Regions from separate parts of the Pusillimonas sp. ANT_WB101 genome, predicted to be linked through region 1. Evidence: riboswitches for the same ligand, from Rfam matches in the RefSeq annotation. Region 1 holds a riboswitch; the other holds the start of a gene.
What was found. A riboswitch is a leader RNA that binds a small molecule or an ion and turns the genes downstream of it on or off. The one in region 1 is predicted to bind glycine.

Region 2: it holds a riboswitch for glycine, as region 1 does, so the genes downstream of both, gcvT (glycine cleavage system aminomethyltransferase GcvT) here and FQ179_RS15295 (D-amino acid dehydrogenase) in region 1, are expected to answer to the same signal.

Annotation. Positions count from the first base shown of each region.
Region 1 is NZ_VOAY01000003.1:554,742-559,978, reverse strand. Features, by position in the region: gene FQ179_RS15300 (PLP-dependent aminotransferase family protein) at 1-951, shown strand, start outside; glycine riboswitch at 1,291-1,386, shown strand; gene FQ179_RS15295 (D-amino acid dehydrogenase) at 1,538-2,797, shown strand; gene FQ179_RS15290 (PACE efflux transporter) at 2,888-3,352, opposite strand; gene FQ179_RS15285 (helix-turn-helix domain-containing protein) at 3,584-3,715, shown strand; gene ada (bifunctional DNA-binding transcriptional regulator/O6-methylguanine-DNA methyltransferase Ada) at 3,811-4,908, shown strand; gene FQ179_RS15275 (peptidoglycan DD-metalloendopeptidase family protein) at 5,031-5,237, opposite strand, start outside.
Region 2 is NZ_VOAY01000001.1:25,832-31,068, reverse strand. Features, by position in the region: gene gcvP (aminomethyl-transferring glycine dehydrogenase) at 1-1,155, opposite strand, end outside; gene gcvH (glycine cleavage system protein GcvH) at 1,296-1,673, opposite strand; gene gcvT (glycine cleavage system aminomethyltransferase GcvT) at 1,722-2,870, opposite strand; glycine riboswitch at 2,920-3,031, opposite strand; glycine riboswitch at 3,050-3,138, opposite strand; gene FQ179_RS00110 (NAD(P)/FAD-dependent oxidoreductase) at 3,383-4,618, opposite strand; gene FQ179_RS00105 (arginine/lysine/ornithine decarboxylase) at 4,795-5,237, opposite strand, start outside.

The sequences.
Region 1 (5,237 bases):
CAAGGTAATGCTCTTTTGCGCCAACTGTTGGCACGGCGCCTGAATGACGCAGGCATTGAGGCGTCGCTGGCCCAGGTGCTACTTACAGATTCAGGTACGCATGCCCTTGATTTACTGTGTCGGTTTTTAATTGAACCGGGTGACACCGTGATGGTGGATGACCCCTGCTATTTCAATTTTCATGCACTACTGCGAGCGCATCGTGCCAAGGTGGTGTCGGTGCCGTACACCGCAGACGGTCCTGATCTCGTGCATTTCGAGCGTGTTCTGAAGCAGCATGGGCCACGGCTTTATATAACGAATTCGGCTATTCATAACCCTACTGGCGCCACGCTGTCTGCCGTCACAGCTCACAGAGTATTGCGTCTTGCTGAACAGCACAGGCTAACGATAATTGAAGATGATATTTTTTCAGATTTTGAAGCCCGACCATCACCGCGTTTGGCTGCATTTGATGGCCTGCAACAAGTTGTGCATGTAGGAAGCTTTTCAAAGACGCTGTCGGCCGCTGTACGCTGTGGGTTTATTGTGGCGAGGCCAGAATGGACGGCGGCGCTTACTGATTTGAAAATTGCCACTTCTTTTGGTGGTGCAGGGCTTTCTGCAGAATTGGTGTACCACATGCTGAAAGAAGGTGGTTATAGACGCCATGTCGAAAGTTTGCGCTTGCGCCTGGCACAAAATATGGGGCCGGTGGCGGCCCGTTTGCGCGCAGTGGGCATTACGCCGTGGATTATGCCGCAGGCAGGCATGTTTCTTTGGTGCAGTTTGCCCAAAGGTGTAGACGCAGTTGCGGTGGCACGTGCAGCACTGGCTGAAAATATTGTGCTTGCGCCTGGCAATATTTTTAGCCTGTCACAGTCTGCAGGAAGCTTTCTGCGCTTTAATATCGCGCAGTCAAGCGATGAGAGGCTTTATCAGGTGTTGGAGCGTCTGTTAACTACTGCTTAATTAGCTTCCCGCCGCGAAATAATGCATATAAGTCGGGCACTTGTTGCATTATTTGAAATGGACAAGACTTATCGCCGTAGGTATTAAGTTAAAAGAAAATGTTTAACTTTACGGGGATTCAACCCAATTCTTACAGCACTTTCAGGACGAATGCTTTTTTGTAATCAATTATTAAGTGACACGGAAATCGCCTTCGTACTTGTCCATATTCGTCGCCAGGGCGATATTGGAGCACGGGAAACCTGTTTCCTATTCTCCGCAATGGGTAAATGCCTACTTCATTCGGTAACTGTTTGATTTATTGGGTGATTCTGTTAGAATCTGCGGTTCAAATAAGTTGTATGACGTGGCAGGAGAGACCGGAAATTTATATACTCTGGCGCCGACGGAGCAACCGCCCCGGAAACTCTCAGGCAAAAGGACTGCCCGTCACACATAAAAATCTGGAGAGCGGCGCTAAGGGCGCCCACCGAAGGGGAGGCTCCGCCCAGTGGGCGGCGTTGTAAAACTCTCAGGTACCGAGACAGATGGGGCTACGAGCTGAACGTATTCGTTCAGTATCTGCATCCCTTTCTTTGGAACACCTATGTCTCGCGTATTAGTTATTGGTGCCGGCATCACCGGCATTACCACTGCATATACCCTTAACCAGCACGGTCACGACGTAGTCGTGGCTGATCGTCATTTATATCCCGCCATGGAAACCTCTTATGCCAATGGCGGGCAGCTGTCGGCCAGTAATGCCGAGGTCTGGAATCAGCCAGGCACACTGCTCAAAGGCATTAAATGGATGCTGCAAAAAGATGCACCATTGTTGCTGAACCCATTGCCCTCATGGCATAAGTATTCTTGGCTGGCTGAATTTGCGGGTGCTATTCGAAATTATCGAACAAATACCGTTGCCACCACACGCATGGCCATAGAGGCACGACAGCATTTGTATGACATGGCCGAGCGTGAAAACATTGACTTTAATCTTGAGCGTCGCGGCATTTTGCATGTGTATCACGACCGTGCGGGCTTTGATGTGGCGGCACGGTCTAATACTTTGCTGCTCAAGGGCGGGCTTGAGCGCTATGCCGTTACGCCCGAAGAAATTCGTAATATTGAACCTACATTAACGGGCACGTATTACGGCGGGTTTTTTACGCCTTCTGACGCAACTGGTGATATTCACCGATTTACGCGGGGTTTGGCGGCGGCCGCCGCCCGGCATGGGGTGGAGTTCAGGCATGGCGTAGAAATCGAAAACATGCAGTTTGGTGACGGCGGTGTTACGGCGTTGTTGGCTGACGTGATGTCAGCGGGTACACGCAGGCGTAACGATGCGGAGCGCCTCGATGTTGATGCGGTGGTAATTTGTGCAGGTGTTGGTAGCCGCCGTCTGGCGGCCATGTGTGGCGACCGGTTAAATATTTACCCTGTAAAGGGTTATTCCATTACCGTACAACTGGACGACGAAGCCAGTATTGCAGGGGCCCCTTGGGTGAGCCTGCTGGATGAACGTGCCAAAATCGTTACGTCGCGTCTTGGTAAAGATCGTTTTCGCGTGGCCGGTACGGCAGAGTTTAATGGTGATAATCGGGATATTCGCGCCGATCGCATTGACCCGCTGGTGCGCTGGGTGCATGAAAACTTTAATGTTGAAACGTCGCGCATGACACCTTGGGCCGGGTTGCGACCAATGATGCCAGACATGATGCCCAGGGTGCAGCGCGGACGTCAACAGGGCGTGTATTACAACACCGGCCATGGTCATCTGGGGTGGACGTTGTCCGCCGCTACGGCGCAGCTTGCAGCGGCGCTTGTAGACGAAGATTTGCCTGGCCTGAGCAAAGCGGCGTAAGACAGCACAACGTGCTTACGTTGCCACGCGAGGAGCGTGCTCCTGCGCGTGGCAGCGCAAACGACGGCGGGGCAAATGCTGCCAAGGGTTTTAGGAGTGGCTGCTACAGGGTTGGGGTTCTGTGCTTTGGGGCTTAGGCTGCGCAGAGGCCGGCAAACCGAACAAATGATCGAACACCAGGTTAAACAAAAATGTGTAGATCAGAAAGAAAACAATCAGCCCGATATCCAGCACAAATGCATGCCACAGGGTAAGGTCTAGCCACCAGGCGAACAGGGGCACTAGCATTATGACCAAGCCCAATTCAAAACCGGCGGCGTGTGCGACACGTCGCAAAAAACCACGGCCACGCTTGGTCTGCCGCGATTCCCATAACTCGAACAAGGTGTTGTAGGTTAGGTTCCAGGCTATGGCAATCATGGAAGAAGCTACGCCCGCGACGGCGGCGTGTGAAAGGCCGCGATCGGTAAGTAGTGCCAACCCCAGGCTGGTGATTGCTACAGCGATAAGCTCGTAAAACGAAACGTAGACGAGTTTTCGTTTAATGCCCTGCATGAAATGATTCCGTAATGTGTAGCGTGCCGTATCGATATGATGCACTGCAGCAGTGTATCGCGTTGGGTTGCAGTCGCGTTAATGCGATGCCATTTCGGGTGTTTTGCTCTGAAGGGTGACGGGATTAGCCGTCGGGACGTAGAAGATCTCGATGTTTACCATAGCAGAACCATCAATGAATATCGTTGTGACGTTGCTCGGGCACGTCATTAGCGTGTTACTGGCAAGCGTGTGCGCCGGGCGTTAGAACAGTATGATGGAAATGTAAGCCGCGTTGCACGAGAACTGGGCGTGCATAGAAGTACATTTTATCGACGGCTAGGCGCGTTGACGGCATCCAGGTCAGTTTTAATGCGACGCTGAGAGGCAGGAATTCAGACGCAAGAAACGAGAATCCCGCCAGCGGATTTGGCTTTATCGTATAGCCATTCTTGTTGATTTAATTATGCGGGGGTTTCATGTCCACACTTTTACCGGCTACGACAGCGCGTGTACCTGTGCTGCCTTATGGCAGCGAGGATGTGCGCTGGGCCGCCGTGCAGGCACGTGATGCCAAAGCTGATGGGCACTTTGTTTATGGTGTCCGCACTACAGGGGTGTATTGCAGACCCAGTGCGGCATCGCGTCTGCCCCGGCGCGAGAATATCGAATTTTTTGATTCTGCCGAAGCCGCCGAGGCGGCGGGGTATCGTGCCAGTCAGCGCCTGGCAGCGGATCAAACGGCGGCGAGTGCGCAGCGCGCGCGTTTGGTCGCGCAGGCTTGCCGGCACATTGAGCAGGCAGAGAGCCCACCCGCCCTTGAGGAGCTAGCCGAGGGAGCTGGCCTTAGCCCATGGCATTTTCATCGGGTATTCAAGGCTGAAACAGGCCTTACCCCTAAAGCCTATGCTGACGCAGCACGGGCACGACGGCTGCGTGATGAACTGCTTGGGTCTGCAACGGTCACCGACGCCATTTACGACGCAGGCTTTAATGCATCGAGCCGATTTTATGAACAGTCAGACGCCCTGCTGGGTATGAGCCCGCGTGACTGGCGTGGCGGGGGCGCCAACACGCGCATTCGGTTTGCCGTGGGGCAGTGTTCGTTAGGGGCTATTTTAGTCGCCCAGAGCGTGCGAGGAATTTGCGCCATTTCGCTGGGTGATGATGCTGACCAACTTGTGCGTGATCTTCAAGACCGGTTTCCCAAGGCTGAACTTACTGGTTCTGAGCCTGAGTTTGATGAGCTGGTTGCAAGCGTAGTGGGGTTTGTCGAGCAGCCTAGCCTGGGGCTGGATCTTCCATTGGATGTGCGAGGCACCGCGTTTCAGCAGCGGGTGTGGCAGGCGCTGCAGCAAATACCTGCGGGCGAAACTGCCACCTATTCTGAGATTGCCGAGCGCATTGGCTCGCCAAAAGCCGTGCGGGCAGTGGGGCAGGCCTGTGGTGCCAATTTGTTAGCGGTTGCCATACCGTGCCATCGCGTGGTTCGCCGCGGTGGTGATTTGTCAGGGTATCGGTGGGGCATAGACCGTAAACGAGCGCTGTTGCTGCGAGAACAATCAGGCTGTGGATAACGCGCTTGAGGGGGGCGCTGTTGCAGATATCCGGCACAGTCGGCTATTACCTGATAAAGACAACAGTAATGTTTTATTGTCGAAAGCTGTTTTGCCAGCACCGAAGTTGGACGGTGCCTGGCCTATTTAGGCAGGTAACTATTGGCGTTGACCGACTTGCCATTGTGTCGCAACTCGAAGTACAGACCTACCTGTTTGCTTTCGGAGCTACCCATTTCGGCAATTTTTTGCCCCTGTCGTACCGACTGGCCTTCTTTGACCGTGATCGAGCGGTTGTGCGCATAGACGCTGAGGTAGCTGGAAGCATGGTTTACGATGACAAGGTTGCC
Region 2 (5,237 bases), on a different contig from region 1:
CAGCGTATCAAAATACTGTTTATTAACGACGGTAACGCCCAGTTGCTCCAGCGCGCCTTTCAGAAAACTGGTCAGCGTGGCCACGCGTTCGGCAATGCGGGTAAGGCCAGCGGGCCCATGCCATACCGCATACATGCCGGCCATGACAGCCAGCAACACCTGTGCCGTGCAAATATTGGAAGTGGCCTTTTCACGGCGAATATGCTGCTCCCGCGTTTGCAGCGCAAGACGCAAGGCGGGTGCGCCCTGGCTGTCTTTAGACACACCCACCAGACGGCCCGGCATACTACGCTTAAAACTGTCTTTACACGCCATAAAGCCTGCGTGTGGGCCCCCATAGCCCGGGGGCACGCCAAAGCGCTGGGCACAGCCGACAGCAATATCAGCGCCCCACTCACCCGGTGGTGTCAGCAAAGCAAGTGCCAGCAAGTCTGTCGCAACAGAGACCACTGCGCCCATGGCATGGGCCTGCTCAGCCAGCGCACGATAGTCGGCAATATCGCCCAGGCTATGCGGGTACTGCACGAGTACGCCAAAACAAGCGGGCAGGCTGGCAGCCTCGTCACCGACCAACAGATCAATACCCAGCCCACTGGCGCGGGTGCGGAGGATTTCAAGCGTTTGTGGATGACAATGCTGCGAGGCGAAGAACACATTACTTTTTGAACGCGAACTACGACGCGCAAGCGCCATGGCCTCGGCAGCGGCCGTACCCTCGTCCAGCAACGACGCGTTGGCGATATCCAGCCCGGTCAGATCAGCGACCATGGTCTGGTAATTAAGTAGCGCCTCGAGCCGGCCCTGCGAGATCTCGGGCTGGTAAGGCGTGTACGCCGTATACCATGCCGGGTTTTCAAGAATATTGCGCAAAATCACATGCGGCACATGCGTACCGTAGTACCCCTGGCCAATATAGTTGCGATAAACCTGGTTACGCCCTGCAATTTCGCGCAGGCCAGCCAGCGCATCAGTTTCGCTGCGCGAGGCCGGCAGATCAAGCGGCTTGCGGTCGAGAATGCTGGCCGGCACCACCTGTTGCACCAGACTCTCGAGGCTTTGTGCCCCAATGGCTTCCAGCATGCGGGCCTGATCAGCCTGGCCCGGGCCTATATGCCGGGGGATAAAGTCAGAGTGAGGGTCTAAATCTCGCAACATAATCAACCTAAACAGAAAGAAATGCGGGGCATGTGGGCATGATCAGGGCGGTTGGCCCGCTGAGGTCGCGTTACGCCTCAGAGCGCCGACCGCCACAAAAAGACAGACACCAAAAGGCGCCGGCAGGCGCCTTAAGGCACTTAGCTGGCGCCGAGCGCCTCGTAGTCGTCGCCATCCATGAGGTCATCGATGTCGTCAGGATTATTGGGCTTAATCTTGAAGATCCACGTATCAAAGGCTGCCTGGTTGATAAGGTCAGGCTGATCACCCAGCGCCTCATTAAAGGCCACAATCTCGCCATCGACGGGCGCGTAAATGTCAGAAGCGGCCTTGACTGACTCAACCACACCCGCGGTATCGCCAGCAGACAGCTTGGCACCGGGGTTAACATCACCCACAAAAACCAGATCGCCCAGTTGGTCTTGAGCGGCATCGGTAATGCCCACTAGAAAGACGTCGCCTTCAGGCTTGACCCATTCATGGGAAGACGTGTATTTGCGATCAGTTGGAAGACTCATGGTGTACCCCGTGAAAATCAGTATTCGTTATAAGAGTGAGCGCGCGCATCAGACCGAAATTTTGCCGTTGCGCACGAAAGGCATTTTTACCACTTCTGCAGGCATCCATTTGCCGCGCATCTCGACTTCGACGGCATCGCCAGGCTGCAGACCCAGAGGCACACGCGCCATACCGATGGAAACACCCATGGTAGGCGACATGGAGCCACTGGTGAGTTCACCGTCGCCCTGAGCACTGCGCAACTTCATGTGCGCCCGCATAACACCACGCTCGAGCAGTTTGATGCCCACCAGCGTTTGGTCGGGGGTAATGGCTTCAAGGGCGTCTCGGCCAATAAAACGACGATCGGGGTTTTTAAAAGAAACCGTCCATGACAGGCCCGAGATCAGTGGGTTAACCTGCTCGTTCATTTCTTGCCCGTATAGATTCATGCCCGCCTCAAGCCGCAGTGTGTCGCGCGCGCCCAGACCACAAGGCAACACGCCCTGACTGACGAGGTCATCCCAGAAAGCACCCACCTGGGTGGCCGGCAGTACAACTTCAAAGCCGTCTTCACCGGTGTACCCTGTGCGTGCAACCAGCGTATCGGCATCGATGTAAACACCGTTAAAGGCCGCCAGCTGCTCGGTGGGTGCCTTCCAGTGCGGGCGCGCTGCCCAGAGCTTTTCGCGGGCTTGGGGCCCTTGCACCGCAATCATGGCCAGATCACGCCGGGGTTCAATTTGAACCTCAAAGCCCTCATCGCGCGCAACCTGCTGCATCCAGGCAATGTCTTTGTCTGCCGTACCGGCATTTACCACCAGTCGCCAGTTGGTCTCATCAAAAAAGTACACAATCAGGTCGTCAATGACGCCGCCGTCAGGCTTGAGCATGCACGCGTACAGGGCCTTGCCTGGCACCGTAAGCTTGGCCACGTCATTAGCCAGCAAGCGTGACAAAAAGGCACGCACGCCTTGTTCGCCCGTGGCGGCATCCTGAGCCTCGGCTGACGTTGACGCGGCGGCTACTTTGCCACGTACATCAACATTGAGCATGTGCGAAACATCGAACATACCCGCGGCGCGGCGTACGGTGTGATGCTCTTCAATTTGCGAGCCATAGGAAACAGGCATATCCCAGCCACCGAAGTCGACCATTTTGGCGCCGGCCTGAAGATGGGCAGAATGCAGAGGGGTATGTTTTAGTGCTGTAGACATGAGAGAGGCTCCGGAAACGAAACGACGACGCCGAGCCACCTGGCCCTTGCGCCGCCCTTCTGTCCTTTTGCCTGAGAGTTGACCCCATATAGGGGGTTCACCTTCGGCGCCCGATGCCAGGCCTGCGGGCCAATGGAACGAGTCTCTCCAGAATGCTGCCTTGCCAGCCAATTGGCGACAACACACGAGCGGTACGGGGTGCCTGAGCGATTTCGGGCGAATTGCGCCTTCGGCGGTCGAAAAATCGACGCTCTCCCACTGTGTGACGACAGCAAACGAGAGCATACCCCGAAAGCCAGGCAGCCACAAACAGATTTCGGCCCAGCGTTGAAAATATATTAATGTTGGCTCGCGTTTGCCGCTGTGCTGCAACAACGCCTTGCCGCAGACGGCACCTGCGTGCTTTGCACTGAAAGTATATTAATGCCGGCTAGCGTTTGCCGTCGTGCTGTAACAATGCCTTGCCGCGGGCTACACCCTTCTGCCCTGCGTTAAAAGCAGTTTAATGTCGGCTAGCGTTTGCCGCCATGCTGCAGCAATGCCTTGCCGCAGGCCACACCAGAAGCCCACGCCCACTGAAAGTTATAGCCGCCCAGCCAGCCTGTAACATCCACGGCTTCACCTATAAAGTACAAGCCAGAAACCGCACTGGCCTCCATGGTCTTTTGATTCAGGCAGCGTGTATCAACCCCGCCACGCATCACTTCCGCTTTCTTGTAACCCGCCGTGCCGCTGGGGAACAGCTGCCAGGCATTGATGCACGCGCCCAGTTCGCGCAAAGTCTTGTCCGGCACATCGGCCAGGCGTTGCTCGCCCAAACCATCACCAGTAGTTTGCGCATTGGCCAGCCATTGGTCAGCCAGACGCTTGGGCCACATACCGGATAACACCGACCCCAGCTTCTGTCGGCTGCCCTGCTTGCTTTCAAGCAGTTCGCGGGCAAGATCCCGCCCCGGCGCAAGATCAACAGAAATCGCCTCGCCTGGGTTCCAGTAACTGGATATCTGCAAAATAGCTGGGCCAGACAGACCCCTGTGTGTAAAAAGCAGGTCTTCAAGAAACTCAGTCTGTGCCGCCTTGCCACCGGGTTTCTGACGCCCGTTCGCCTTTCTCGCAGCAGCCGCTCCAGCCCCGACAGCGCGCACCAGCACTTCCAGCGCCACACCGCTCAGGGAAGAAAACGGCTTCCAGGCCTCTGCATCAAAAGTAAGCGGAACCAGCGCAGGCCGGGGTTCAATCACCTTCAGCCCAAACTGCCGCGCCACACCCAAGGCGAAATCAGTCGCGCCCAATTGCGGGATGGCCATGCCGCCCGTCGCCATCACAAGCTGGTGCGCCTGCACCTCGCCCTGCGACGTATGCAGCACAAACACGTCGTCATCGACACGCGTAATGCGCTCCACCGCACAGGGCATGCGCCATGACACGCGACCATCATCGCACTCATGCTGCAGCATGGTGATAATGTCTTCACTGGATTCATCACAAAACAGCTGTCCCCGGTGTTTCTCATGCCAGGCTATGCCATGCCTGACGACCATATCGATAAAGTCTTGCGGGGTATAGGCCGCCAGCGCCGAGCGACAAAAATGCGGGTTTTGCGAAATAAAATTGGCAGGGCTGGTGTTGATGTTCGTAAAATTGCAGCGGCCACCACCAGAGATGCGAATTTTTTCAGCCAGCTTTTTGGCATGGTCAATGAGCACCACACGCAGCCCCCGCTGCCCTGCCACGGCCGCAGCCATCATTCCGGCCGCGCCAGCACCCACCACTGCCACATCAAACACCTGATTAAGCGAACCGCCCGACGCCGAACCGCGAGCGCCCCGATTGCCGGTTTTTTTCGCGCTCGCCCGTACGCCCCCAGAGGCGGGGTCGTGGGTGGTGGCCTGCACCACCCCACCTTGCCTGATCGCCACGGCCGTTAGTCTTCTTTGATGCAGTCGACGTAGTAGCGCTCTTCACCATCTGGCTGCACGTCACGTGCCAGCCCGTGCACATCGGTTTCAAACCCTGGGAAGGTGGCGTTGAACTCGCGTGCAAACTGCAGATAGCTGACGATGCGCTGGTTAAAGCGCTCGCCCGGTATCAGCAGCGGGATGCCCGGCGGGTACGGCGTGAGCAGCACGCCAGTGACACGCCCTTCAAGGGCATCAATGCTAACGCGCTCAGACTCGCGGTGCGCCATCTTGGCATACGCCACCGACGGCTTCATGGCAGGCACCATATCGCTGAGGTACACCTCAGTGGTAAGGCGTGCCAAGTCATATTTGCGATACGCCTCGTGAATCTGCTGGCACAGATCGCGCAGACCCAGCTTTTCGTAGCGACGATGCTGTTTGCAGAAGTCAGGCAGTATGCGCCACA